3 regions of the Streptomyces sp. NPDC002935 genome follow, and region 2 is predicted to be linked to each of the others. Evidence: riboswitches for the same ligand, from Rfam matches in the RefSeq annotation. Region 2 holds a riboswitch; each other region holds the start of a gene.

Region 1 (4,203 bases), on a different contig from region 2:
ATGGGCTTCTCCGAGGGCCTGATCCGTGTCATGCCGGGCTGGGAGATCAACCTCTGGGGCCACACGCTCGTCCTGGGCGTGTTCATCCCGCTGGTGATCTTCCCGCTGGTCCTGGTCGCGATCGCGGTCTACCCGTTCATCGAGTCCTGGGTCACCGGCGACAAGCGCGAGCACCACATCCTGGACCGCCCGCGCAACGTCCCGACCCGGACCGCGTTCGGTGCCGCCTGGATCAGCTGGTACTTCGTCCTGCTCGTCGGCGGCGGCAACGACATCTGGGCCACGCACTTCCACCTGTCGATCAACTCGATCACCTGGTTCGTCCGGATCGCGTTCTTCGTCGTGCCGGTGCTCACGTTCATCGCCACCAAGCGGATCTGCCTCGGCCTCCAGCGCCGGGACCGGGACAAGGTGCTGCACGGCCGCGAGTCGGGCATCATCAAGCGCCTGCCGCACGGTGAGTTCATCGAGGTCCACGAGCCGCTCAGCCAGGACGCGCTGCACACGCTCACCGCGCACGAGCAGTACAAGCCGGCCGAGATCGGCCCGACGGTCGACGAGAACGGTGTCGAGCGCAAGGTCTCGGGCACGCAGAAGCTGCGCGCCAAGATGAGCGAGGGCTTCTACGGGGAGGACAACCAGATCCCCAAGCCCACCGTCGAGGAGTACAAGGAGATCACGAGCGGCCACGGCCACCACTGATCCCCGGTAGTTCGCCACGGCGAGAGCCCCGTCCAGGCAATGGACGGGGCTCTTTGCCGTCTCGCGGGCTGGATAGGGTGGACTCACCCCGCGCAAGGGGTGAGTCCCTTCGCGTCACCTACGAACCCAGGAGCGACCATGAGCGCTGTGAACCCCGCCGGAGGCGACACCGCGGCGGTCCGTTCCTGGCCCCAGGTACTGAACGGCCTGCTGGAAGGCCGCGACCAGAGCGCGGACGACACGGCCTGGGCGATGGACCGCATCATGCGCGGCGAGGCGACCGACGCGCAGATCGCCGGGTTCATGGTCGCCCTGCGGGCCAAGGGCGAGACCGTCCAGGAGATCTCCGGACTCGTCCGGGCGATGTACGAGCACGCCAATGTGATCGAAGTGCCCGGACACACCGTCGACATCGTCGGCACGGGCGGCGACGGGGCGAAGACCGTCAACATCTCCACGATGTCCTCGATCGTCGTGGCCGGCACCGGCGCCAAGGTCGTCAAGCACGGCAACCGGGCCGCGTCCTCCGCGTCCGGCTCCTCGGACGTCCTGGAGAAGCTCGGCGTCAATCTCCAGCTCACGGTGAAGCGGGTCGCCGAGGTGGCCGAAGAGGCCGGGATCACCTTCTGCTTCGCGGTGAAGTTTCACCCGGCGCTGCGTCATGCGGCGGCGGCACGCGGCCAGTTGGGCATCCGGACGACCTTCAACGTGCTCGGCCCGCTGACCAACCCGGCGCGGGTGAGGGCCCAGGCGGTCGGAGTCGCCGACCCCCGCATGGCGCCGATCGTGGCGGGTGTGTTCGCCGAGCGCGGCAACTCCTCGCTGGTCTTCCGCGGTGACGACGGCCTCGACGAGCTGACCACCACTGCGGGCTCCCATGTCTGGGTGGTCCGCGACGGCAAGGTCACCGAGGAGCGCTTCGACCCGCGTGACGTCGGGCTCGACATCGTCCCGGTGGAGGCCCTGCGCGGCGCCGACGCCTCGTACAACGCGGAGGTCGCCCGGCGCCTGCTGGACGGCGAGAAGGGGCCCGTACGGGAGGCGGTCCTGCTGAACTCGGCGGCGGCCCTGGTGGCCCTGTCGCCGACCGGCGCGCCCCTCGCGGACCAGCTACGCGACGGAATGGAGAAGGCGGCCGAGGCGATCGACTCCGGCGCCGCGAAGCGCACCCTGGACCGCTGGGTGGCCGCCAGCAACGCCTGATCCACCCATGACACGGAGCAAGGCGCAGTCCAGAATCCGGACTGCGCCTTGCGCGTGGATGATCCTCTGGCAAGATGCTGTATCAGGTCATGAGTGACAGCCATCAGGCCCCGGCCGGCTGTCCGGCAACCCTCCGTCCGTGGCGGGGTGCCCCGGGTGAAGACCAGGTCGTAGGCAGCGAGGCCTACGGCAAGCGCGGACCCCTCCCGCCCTTCCGGGCGGATGCAACCAGGGGTCCTGGTCGTTCGAGGGAGCCTTCTGTGAGCAAGCGAATGCGATAGGGCGTCGAGCCCCACCTCCGCACACCCTTTTCACCCTTTCCTGCGCTGAGCCCTGCCTCCGGGCGGCCGGCTCGCGCGGTGATCCCGCCTGCCTCTCACAGGAGCTCGCCATGTCTGTCTCCACCGTTGCCGCCGACCAGACCGTTTGTGCCCCCTTGGCCGTTCTGGGCCGGGATGTCACCGTCCCGCTCGTCACCGGCGGCGAGGTCACCTACGCCGCCCTCGACTACGCGGCCAGCGCGCCCGCCCTTCAGCGGGTGTGGGACGACGTGGCCGCGTACGCGCCGTACTACGGCAGCGTCCACCGGGGCGCCGGCTACCTCTCGCAGCTGTCCACCGACCTCTTCGAGAACGCCCGCAGGACCGTCGAGGAGTTCCTCGACTGCCGCGCCGGCGACCAGGTCGTCTTCACCCGCTCCACCACCGACTCGCTCAACCTGCTCGCCGCCGCTCTCCCGGCCGACTGCCAGGTCTTCGTCTTCGAGACCGAGCACCACGCCTCGCTGCTGCCGTGGCGCGACGCCCGGGTGACGTACCTGAACGCCCCGCGCACCCCGGGCGAGGCCGTCGCGGTCCTGGAGGGCGCCCTCGCCGCCCGTGACCACGGACCGGCCCTGGTCTGCGTCACCGGTGCCTCGAACGTCACCGGGGAGCTGTGGCCGGTGCGTGAGCTGGCCGCCGCCGCGCACGCCCACGGCGCCCGGATCGTCCTGGACGCCGCTCAGCTCGCCCCGCACCACCCGGTGTCGGTCCAGGACCTCGACGTCGACTGGGTCGCCTTCTCCGGGCACAAGCTGTACGCGCCCTTCGGCTCCGGTGTCCTCGCGGGCCGCTCCGACTGGCTGCGCGAGGCCGAGCCGTACCTGGCGGGCGGCGGCGCCAGCCGCAAGGTCGCCCGGCGCGCGGACGGCGGCGTGGACGTGGAGTGGCACGACAGCGCCGCCCGGCACGAGGCCGGCTCGCCGAACGTCATCGGCGCGTACTCGATCGCGTCGGCCTGCAAGGCGCTCACCGACGAGGGCTTCGACAACCTCGTCGCCCGTGAACAGCACCTGATCCGTACCGTCCGCGCGGGTCTCGCCGAGGTCCCGGAGGTCCGGGTCCTCTCCCTCTTCGGCGACGACGCCCCGCGGGTGGGCGTCATCTCCTTCGTCGTCGAGGGCTGGAACAGCTCGCACTTCGCCGCCGCGCTCTCCGCCGAGTACGGCATCGGGGTCCGCGACGGCCTCTTCTGCGCCCACCCGCTGGTCCGCACGCTGCTCGGCAGCGACCCGGGGACCCAGGGGGAGTGCGGCGCCCCCGAGGCGGCCCCCGGCGAGAAGTCCCTCAACGCCATCCGCGTCAGCTTCGGGGCCGGTACCCCCGACGAGCACGTCGAGCGCTTCGTCCGCGCGGTGCGCGAACTCGTCCGGGACGGCGCCCGGTGGCAGTACCGCACCGAGGACGGCCGCTGCGTCCCGGCGGTCTGACCCCCGCGCCGGTACCGCCCGGAGGCGGTGTTCCGTCGGTCAGGAGTCGAGACCGATGGCGAACGCCGCCTCCAGGTCGTGCTCGGAGTATGTACGGAACGCCACATGCGTGTCCGTCGCCTCGACGCCCGGGATCTTGCTGATCCTGCCGGGGATGACGTCCGCGAGGTCGTCGTGGGCCTTGACCCGGACCATGGCGATCAGGTCGTAGGTGCCGGTGACGGAGAAGACCTCGCTGACGCTCTCCAGCGACGCGATCGACTCGGCGATCTCGGGGATCCGGTCCACGCTGGTCTTGATGAGGACGATCGCGGTGATCACGGCTTGTTCTCTCCCTCGGGGGCCACTATTGGGGATCTCACCCTACTCGCGGTCCACCTGGCCCGGCTGTTCCGCCGGGGGCCCCGGCACCGCCCCCAGGGAGGCCGCGGCGGTCGTACGGCGGCCGAACCGCACCCACGCGTAGACGAAACCCGCGGAGAAGCCCACGAGGTGGGCCAGATAGGCGACCCCGGGGCCCGATTCGCTGCGGCCCGCCGCCAGCCACT
Region 2 (4,203 bases):
TCGCGGGCGCGCGGGCGCGCGCAGGACAGCGGAGGGCGGCCGAGGACGCACGAGAGGCCCGCATCCCTGGTGGGATGCGGGCCCCCCGGCGTGAGTGCGTCGGTGGTCGTTCGCGCCCGGATCAGACGGCGAGTTTGACCATGTCCGCCTGCGGACCCTTCTGGCCCTGCGAGATTTCGAACTCCACTCGCTGACCCTCTTCAAGGGTGCGGTAGCCGTCCATCTGAATCGCGCTGTAGTGCACGAAGACGTCCGCACCACCGTCGACCGCGATGAAGCCGTACCCCTTCTCCGCGTTGAACCACTTGACGGTGCCCTGAGCCATGCCTAACTCCCCTATTACTGGCCCTTGCACAGATCCACACTTCGCGGATCCGGGTCAAACCTCACCCCCCCAACGGTTGGGGGTGTGCGCCGGAACGCGTCGACCGCGGCTGAATGTATCTGTCCAACTGCCGTCTGCAACAGGTCAATCGGACGAGAATTCTGGGCATGGCTGATCGCTGATATGCGGAGAATGTGCAAGGATTCAGGGCAAGTCGGGCCCCGTAAATGCCATAAACGGCTCAAATAGGCGGGGCAGTTTGGCTACTTCTTGTCGGATGCCGGGCAAGAACTCATATGCGTCCGGCATGAAACCAACATCGAAAGCGAAGCGACTTCCCCAACTGTAGCGCGCTCAACCCTACAGAATTGCCCCCTCCGTTTCTCTCACGGAGGGGGCAATTCGATGAACTCAGCGTGTTCGGCATTACCGAGGGTAACGATCAGCCTCCGGCGACGGCCGGAATGATCGAGACACCGACACCGTCCGGGGTCGCCGTCTGAAGGCCCTGCTCGAACCGGACGTCGTCGTCGTTGACGTACACGTTGACGAAGCGGCGCAGCTTGCCCTGGTCGTCCAGAACGCGCGCGGCGATGCCCGTGTGGTTGCTCTCCAAGTCGGCGATGACCTCGGCGAGGGTCGTGCCCTCGGCCGACACCTCGGCGGCGCCCCCGGTGTAGGTGCGCAGGATGGTGGGGATGCGGACGTTGACGCTCATGATGCGAGGCCAGCCTCTCGGAAGGAGTCGAGGTTCGGGCGGATGGTCGCGGTCAGCCCGGTGTCCGAGGCCACCGCGTCCAGAGTCTTGAGGCCGTCGCCGGTGTTCAGCACGACCGTGGTGAGGGTCGGGTCGAGAAGACCGTTCTCGATCAGCTTGCGGGTGACGCCCACGGTCACACCACCGGCCGTCTCCGCGAAGATGCCCTCCGTGCGCGCGAGCAGCTTGATCGCGTCGACGATCTGCTCGTCGTTCACGTCCTCCACCGCACCGCCGGTGCGCCGCGCGATGTCGAGCACGTACGGCCCGTCCGCGGGGTTGCCGATGGCCAGCGACTTGGCGATGGTGTCCGGCTTCTGCGGCCGTACGACGTCGTGGCCGGCCTTGTAGGCGACGGACACCGGGGAGCAGCCCTCGGCCTGCGCGCCGAAGATCTTGTACGGCTTGTCCTCGACGAGCCCGAGCTTGATCAGCTCCTGCAGTCCCTTGTCGATCTTCGTGAGCTGGGAGCCGGAGGCGATCGGCACGACGAGCTGGTCGGGGAGCTTCCAGCCGAGCTGCTCGCAGATCTCGTACGCCAGCGTCTTGGAGCCCTCGGCGTAGTACGGCCGCAGGTTGACGTTGACGAAGCCCCAGCCCTCGCCGGCCGGGTCGCCGATCAGCTCGGAGCAGAAGCGGTTCACGTCGTCGTAGTTGCCCTGGATGCCGACGAGCTCGCCGCCGTAGACCGCGGCCATGACGACCTTGCCCTGCTCCAGGTCGTGCGGGATGAACACGCAGGAGCGGAAGCCGGCGCGGGCCGCCGCGGCGCCGACGGCGCCGGCGAGGTTGCCGGTGGAGGAGCAGGAGAGGGTGGTGAAGCCGAAGGCGCGGGCCGCTTCGATGGCCTGGGCGACGACGCGGTCCTTGAAGGAGTGCGTCGGGTTGCCGGAGTCGTCCTTGACGAAGAGCTTGCCGGCGTCGACACCGAGCGCGCGGGCCAGGTTGTCGGCCTGGACGAGCTTGGTCCAGCCGGGGTTGATGTTCGGCTTCTCGGCCACGTCCGCGGGGACGGGCAGGAGGGGCGCGTAGCGCCAGATGTTCGCGGGTCCCGCTTCGATGCGCTTGCGGAGCTCCTCGGTTTCGTAGGCCGAGAAGTCGTAGGCGATCTCCAGCGGGCCGAAACACTCCTCGCAGGCGAAGACCGGACCGAGCGGGACGCGGTGCCCGCACTCGCGGCAGGAAAGCGCCGCGGCCGGGCCGAGGTCCACCGCTTCGGCGGAGCTCACGGAGTTCGTGGTGCTTGCAACTGTCTGCGCAGCCATGGAGGCGAGGCCCTTTCTCCTCATCTTCCTCACGACGCACTTCGCCGTGAGACGGATTTGGCACCTTCCCTAGCCGGGAGCCTCGCGACGCGATCGACATCGATCGGTACGAGACCGGCTGGAGGGTTGCCGGGGCTTCATCGGGCCGTATCCCTCTGCCCCTCTGGATGAGCGGTATTTAATTGTTGGACTGTTGAACGCGATACGTACCGACGATCCAGGACATGCGATGGTCATCCGCGTTGTTCAAGACTGTAACCGAAGGCCAGGACAGTTGAGATAGTCGTCCGAACCGCGAGACGACGGCAATCGATCTGCCGCTGGCCGCAGCGGGCACGCTGATGAGAGCGTGTGATCAGACAGTGAGGAGCCGCAGACCGTGCTGAAAGAAGTCGAAAGCTGGCTGGGCACACGCTCCTGGTCCCTGACCGACCGCCCGCTCCACAGGCTCATGGCCGCGAAACGCATCACGGGGTCGACGGTCAGTGTCGTGCTGCCCGCGCTCAACGAGGAGGAGACGGTCGGCGAGATCGTCGCGATCATCCGCCACGACCTGATGCAGCAGGTACCCCTCGTCGACGAGATCGTCGTCGTCGACTCGGGCTCGACGGACCGCACCTCCGCGGTCGCCGCCGCCGCGGGCGCGAGAGTCGTGCACCGCGACGACATCCTCCCGCGGATTCCGGCAGTGCCCGGCAAGGGCGAGGTGCTCTGGCGGTCACTGCTCGTGACGAGCGGGGACATCGTCTGTTTCATCGACGCGGACCTCAAGGAGTTCTCGTCCGACTTCGTCTCCGGAATCGTGGGCCCGCTGCTCACCGACCCCGGCGTCGATCTGGTCAAGGCCATGTACGACCGCCCGCTGGGCGGCGCCTCGGGACAGGGCGGCCGGGTCACCGAGCTGATGGCCCGCCCCCTGCTCAACATGCACTGGCCGCAGCTCGCGGGCTTCGTCCAGCCCCTCGGCGGCGAGTACGCGGCCCGTCGCTCCCTGCTCGAACAGCTCCCGTTCCCCGTCGGCTACGGCGTGGAGTTGGGCATGCTCGTCGACGCCCTGCACCTGGTGGGTCTGGACGCCCTCGCCCAGGTCGACGTCGGCGTCCGCAAACACCGCCACCAGGACGGCCAGGCCCTCGGCCGGATGGCCGCCGCGATCTACCGCACCGCCCAGCTCCGGCTGGCCCGCGGGCACCTGATCCGCCCCGCCCTCACCCAGTTCGAGCGCGGCCGGGACGGTTTCCAGCCGCGCACGTACTCGGTCGACACGGAGGAAAGGCCACCGATGACCGAAATCTCCGAGTACCAGCGGCGCAGAGCCGCGTAGACCAGCCCGACCGGCCGGCGATCGCATACGGCCGAAGGGAACGTTTGAGCGTTTCGACACGGGGCTAGGTTTCGAGGCATGGCTTCAACGCACGGTGCCCACCGGATTCTGGTCGCGTCCAACCGCGGCCCGATCACCTACGAGGTACGGGAGGACGACTCGCTGCACGCCCGGCGCGGCGGCGGCGGCCTCGTCTCGGGACTCTCGGCGATCGGGCCGGACGCGGGCGCGCTATGGGTGTGCTCGGCCCTCGGCGACGGCGACCGGGAGGCGGTACGGCGCGGAGTCGGCGAGGACGGCGTGCGGATGCTCGCCATCGACGCCGAGGTGCACGCCGACGCGTACAACGGCATCGCCAACTCCGTGCTGTGGTTCGTCCACCACATGCTGTACCAGACCCCGCTGGAGCCGGTCTTCGACGCGGAGTTCCGGCGCCAGTGGGAGTCGTACCGGACCTACAACCGTGCCTTCGCCGAGGCGCTGGCCGAGGAGGCCGCCGAGGGCGCCTCGGTACTGGTCCAGGACTACCACC
Region 3 (4,203 bases), on a different contig from region 2:
CCTGTTCGACGATGCGGCCGGCGTCCATGAACACCACCCGGTCGGCGATCTCGCGGGCGAAACCGATCTCGTGGGTGACGATGACGAGGGTGGTGCCGCTGTCGGCCAGGTCCTTGATGACGGCGAGCACCTCCCCGACCAGTTCGGGGTCGAGCGCGGACGTCGGTTCGTCGAAGAGGATGACACCGGGCCGCAGGGCGAGGGCTCGGGCGATGGCCACGCGCTGCTGCTGTCCGCCCGACAACTGCCGTGGATAGGCGGCGGCCTTGTCCGCGAGCCCCACGCGGGCGAGCAGATCGCGGGCCAGCTCCTGGGCGTCGGGCTTGGACAGCTTGCCGGTCGCCACCGGAGCGGCGGCCACGTTGTCCAGCACGGTGAGATGAGGGAAGAGGTTGAAGTTCTGGAAGACGAATCCGATCCGGCCGCGCTGGGCCAGGATGACCCGCTCGCTCAGCTCCTTCAGACGCTCGCCGTGCCTGCGTACGCCGATGAGCTCGCCGTTCAGACTGACATGGCCGATCTCGGGCTTCTCCAGGTGGTTGATCACGCGTAGGAGGGTGGATTTGCCGGAGCCCGACGGCCCGACGACCACCGTCACCTCCCCCGGCCGGACGGTCAACTCCACGCCGTTCAGTACCTGTTGGGTGCCGTACCACTTGTGCACGTCGTGCACCTGGAGCGCCGCGGGCCGCACCTGGAGCGCTCCGGCGTTCTCGGCCGTCGAAGCCGTGTCCGTCGCCTGCGCGGCACGCGCCCTCCGTGTCCAGGTGCTCGTCCGATCCCTGTCGCCGGTCATATCGCCGTCTCCCTCCGGACTCGGGCCCGCATCTCGCGCAGACCGTTCCGCACCTTCTGCAGCGGGGTCGGCGGCAGGGTGCGCAGCGCGCCCCGCGAGTAGTGCCGCTCGACGTAGAACTGGATGACGGACACGACGCTGGTGAGGATCAGGTACCAGACGGTGGCGACGAGGAGCAGCGGCACGATGTCGCCGGGGTAGGTGCTGCCCATGCTCTGCACGGAGCCGAACAGGTCCAGCAGGGACACGTAGAAGACCAGTGAGGTGCCCTTGATCAGACCGATCAGCTGGTTGACGTAGTTGGGGGTGATGGAGCGCAGTGCCTGCGGGAAGACGATCCTCGCGAACTGGTACCGCTTCGGCAGGCCCAGGGCGGAGGCCGCCTCGTGCTGGCCCTGGTCGACGGAGAGGATGCCGCCGCGCACCACTTCGGAGGCGTACGCCGCTTCGTTGAGGCTCAGTCCGATGACGGCGACGGCCATGTCGGTGGCCAGGCGGGACTCGTCGAAGGTGAAGAAGGCCGGGCCGAAGGGCACGCCCACGCTCAACGTCTGGTACAGCGCACTGAAGTTGTAGAGGAACAGCAGGACCACGATCAGCGGCACCGACCGGAACAGCCAGGTGTAGACCCAGCTCACCGCGCGGAGCACCGGGCTAGGGGAGAGCCTGGCCAGGGCGAGCAGGATGCCGCCGAGGAGGCCCAACACGGCGCTGTAGACGGCGACTTCAAGGGTGATGAGCAGGCCGTCGAGGATGGTCGGGCGGAGGAACCAGTACTGGAACCGGTCCCACTGGTAGAAGGGATTGGTCACCAGCCCATGGGTGATCTGGGCGACCAGGACGAGCACGACGGCCGTGACGAGATGGCGGCCGGGACGCCGGAGCGGAAGGACCCGCTGAGCCGTCAGGGTCTTGGGCGGGGCGGGGAGGTCGGTACGGGGGATCGTCTCGGCGAGCGGTGCCGATCCGGAGGACACAGCGGTGCCGGGAGATTGACTCATGGAGAGCTCCAGCGGATTCGGACTCCCCGGACCACGGAAGCGGCAGCGCGACGCGGAGCGGAAGACGGCTCAGCACGAGGCGCCGCACGGGCACACGCGGAACGGGGGGCTGGACGGGGAAAGGACACACCGCGGCAGCAGTGGTCGTCAGAGAACCGGAAGAACCGTCAGCCTCGGCTGACGGTGCGGCACATGACCGTACACAGCGCGCTGTTGACGCGCAGCAGGTCGACGGAGCGGTCGGCGCACAGCACGACGCGGCCGAGGCGCCGCCATGCGGTCGTCCCGTCTGCTGCGTACATCGCCGTCACCGTCGTCTCTCCGGCCCTGGGGCATCCCGTTGTGCGCCGCACGTTAGGCCCGCCCCGAAAAGAATGTCAATGCGGGTGACCACCAGGTGAGACCGCGCGCCCGGCCTTCTTGACGGCGTCACAGGGCGCGCCGAGACTGGCGTGGACGGTCACGATTGTCAGCGCCCACGGTGCGGGTTCGTCCGCTCATGTGGTCATCGGCCCCGGCCCGCTGACAGGCAACCCTTCCACCGCGACGGGGTGCCCCGGGTCCCGCCGGTGCGGCGGGGCAAGCGTGGTCTCGCGTCTCGCGAGCCCCGGAGGTGGGACCGGTGGGAATGCCCAGGAACGGCTTGACGAGGCGCTTGCACATCGATCTGTTGCGTGTCTCCAGCGCTTACTGATCCGCAGCCGGTCCGTTCGATCCGGACCGGCGCGACAAGCGCAGTCGCTCCGCATTCGGCCGCTGGTGCCCACAAGGCGGCGGTGGCTTCCTCGTTCCCCAAGGGAGAGTCATGCCCGAGACAGCTTCGCGCACTTCCGGCACAGTCAACTCCTGTGCCTGTGACCAGGTTTCGTTCCCCTCGGACCTTCGCCTCAAGTTGGCGACCCCGTCCGCCCTCTCGCGCAGCACGCACAGCCGGATCGGCGTCGGCCTGGCCGGCGGCTTCTACCCGGCACCGCACCGCTACGAGCTGTATCTGTCGGAGAGTTGTCCGCTCTCGCTGCGCATCGCGATCACCCTCGACCTGCTCGGTCTGAAGGAATCGGTCGCCACCACGCTCCTGACGCACCCGGCCGGGACACCCGAGGCCTTCGCCTCACTGCGCCGCGCGTACGAGGCCACCGAGCACCACTACGAGGGCCCCCTGACGGCGCCCGCGCTGTGCGACCGATGGAGCGGACGCATCGTCAGCAACGACACCCCCGACATTCTCCGCGATCTCGCGGGCCTGCTCTCCGGTCACAGCGCGGGCCGTCCTTCCACACTGCGTCCACCGACCCTTGCCGCGGAGATCGACGCCCTCCGCGACCTGCTGGACCGCGACGTCACCCCGTCCGCCCGGCCCGCGGAACTCTCGGCGGCCCTGGAGTTGCTGGACTGTCAACTCGGTTCCCGGCCCTACGTGTTGGGCGAGAGCCTGACGGCGGCGGACGTGGACGCGTGGGTGGCCCTCACCCGACTGGACCCGGCCGGCGCTCTCTGCTCATACCCCCGGCTCCAGGACTACGTACGCCGCCTCGGCGACCACCCCGCCTTCCGGGCGGCAACGAGGTAGTGCTCGGCTCCCCGCTCAACCGCGCGGAATCAGGACGATGCTCAGGCCTCTCATGGTCGAGGTCCATTCCCGGCCCTGATCGAGGGCCTCGCGTCCCGAGCCCAGGATCTGGTCCTGCAGGATCAGCGCCGACGCGCGGAGCGCCTCCCACGGCTCCGGCACGTCGAAGGCGCGGCGCGACCGCTCGACGGAGCCGATCAGAGCACGGCAGGCCGCCTCCACGTCAGCGACGTTCTGACCGGCCGACCCGACTCCCTCGATCGACCACGTCATCCACAGGTGGCCCATGGCCCCACTCTGTCCCATCCCCGGAAACAGCGCATGCCCAGTACGCAGAGCACTTGTCGAGAGGGTCCACCGGTCTGCCCCCGTCCACGTGCGGTCCGGCGGCGTTCGACGCAGGCTATGACCGTAGGAGCGTGACAACCCACCACACGTCCGGCGGCCAGAAGGAATGACGATGGCTGACACAGACGCGTCGACGCGGCCGTCGGTCGCACAGCGCCGGGTTCTCGCCCCGCTCGCCCTCGCACAGTTCATCTGCAGCTTCGCCGGCTCCAACATGAACGTGATGATCAACGACATCAGCGAGGACCTCGACACCACCGTCCAGGGCGTGCAGATCGCGATCACGGTCTTCCTGCTCGTCATGGCCGCACTGATGATTCCCGGCGGCAAGCTGACAGACCGCTACGGCCGGAAACGCTGCTTCCTGGCCGGCCTGTCGGTGTACGGGGTCGGCGCCCTGCTCAGTGCCGTCTCCCCCGGCCTGGGCGTCCTCATCCTCGGCAACTCGATTCTCGAAGGCGTCGGAACAGCGCTGCTCATCCCGCCCG

What was found. A riboswitch is a leader RNA that binds a small molecule or an ion and turns the genes downstream of it on or off. The one in region 2 is predicted to bind S-adenosylmethionine.
Region 1: it holds a riboswitch for S-adenosylmethionine, as region 2 does, so the genes downstream of both, ABZX90_RS38130 (aminotransferase class V-fold PLP-dependent enzyme) here and thrC (threonine synthase) in region 2, are expected to answer to the same signal.
Region 3: it holds a riboswitch for S-adenosylmethionine, as region 2 does, so the genes downstream of both, ABZX90_RS17440 (putative leader peptide) here and thrC (threonine synthase) in region 2, are expected to answer to the same signal.

The regions. Positions count from the first base shown of each region.
Region 1 covers NZ_JBEXNW010000043.1:52,391-56,593, reverse strand. The annotation lists gene ABZX90_RS38140 (cytochrome bc complex cytochrome b subunit) at 1-702, shown strand, start outside; gene trpD (anthranilate phosphoribosyltransferase) at 841-1,905, shown strand; SAM riboswitch class IV at 1,991-2,107, shown strand; gene ABZX90_RS38130 (aminotransferase class V-fold PLP-dependent enzyme) at 2,297-3,655, shown strand; gene ABZX90_RS38125 (Lrp/AsnC ligand binding domain-containing protein) at 3,695-3,976, opposite strand; gene ABZX90_RS38120 (rhomboid family intramembrane serine protease) at 4,019-4,203, opposite strand, start outside.
Region 2 covers NZ_JBEXNW010000042.1:40,842-45,044, reverse strand. The annotation lists gene ABZX90_RS37715 (cold-shock protein) at 122-325, opposite strand; gene ABZX90_RS37710 (MoaD/ThiS family protein) at 768-1,043, opposite strand; gene thrC (threonine synthase) at 1,040-2,347, opposite strand; SAM riboswitch class I at 2,365-2,521, opposite strand; gene ABZX90_RS37700 (glucosyl-3-phosphoglycerate synthase) at 2,727-3,671, shown strand; gene ABZX90_RS37695 (trehalose-6-phosphate synthase) at 3,750-4,203, shown strand, end outside.
Region 3 covers NZ_JBEXNW010000011.1:169,859-174,061, forward strand. The annotation lists gene ABZX90_RS17425 (amino acid ABC transporter ATP-binding protein) at 1-694, opposite strand, end outside; gene ABZX90_RS17430 (amino acid ABC transporter permease) at 793-1,797, opposite strand; gene ABZX90_RS17435 (hypothetical protein) at 1,965-2,099, opposite strand; SAM riboswitch class IV at 2,300-2,389, shown strand; gene ABZX90_RS17440 (putative leader peptide) at 2,426-2,491, shown strand; gene ABZX90_RS17445 (glutathione S-transferase C-terminal domain-containing protein) at 2,603-3,367, shown strand; gene ABZX90_RS17450 (hypothetical protein) at 3,383-3,655, opposite strand; gene ABZX90_RS17455 (MFS transporter) at 3,828-4,203, shown strand, end outside.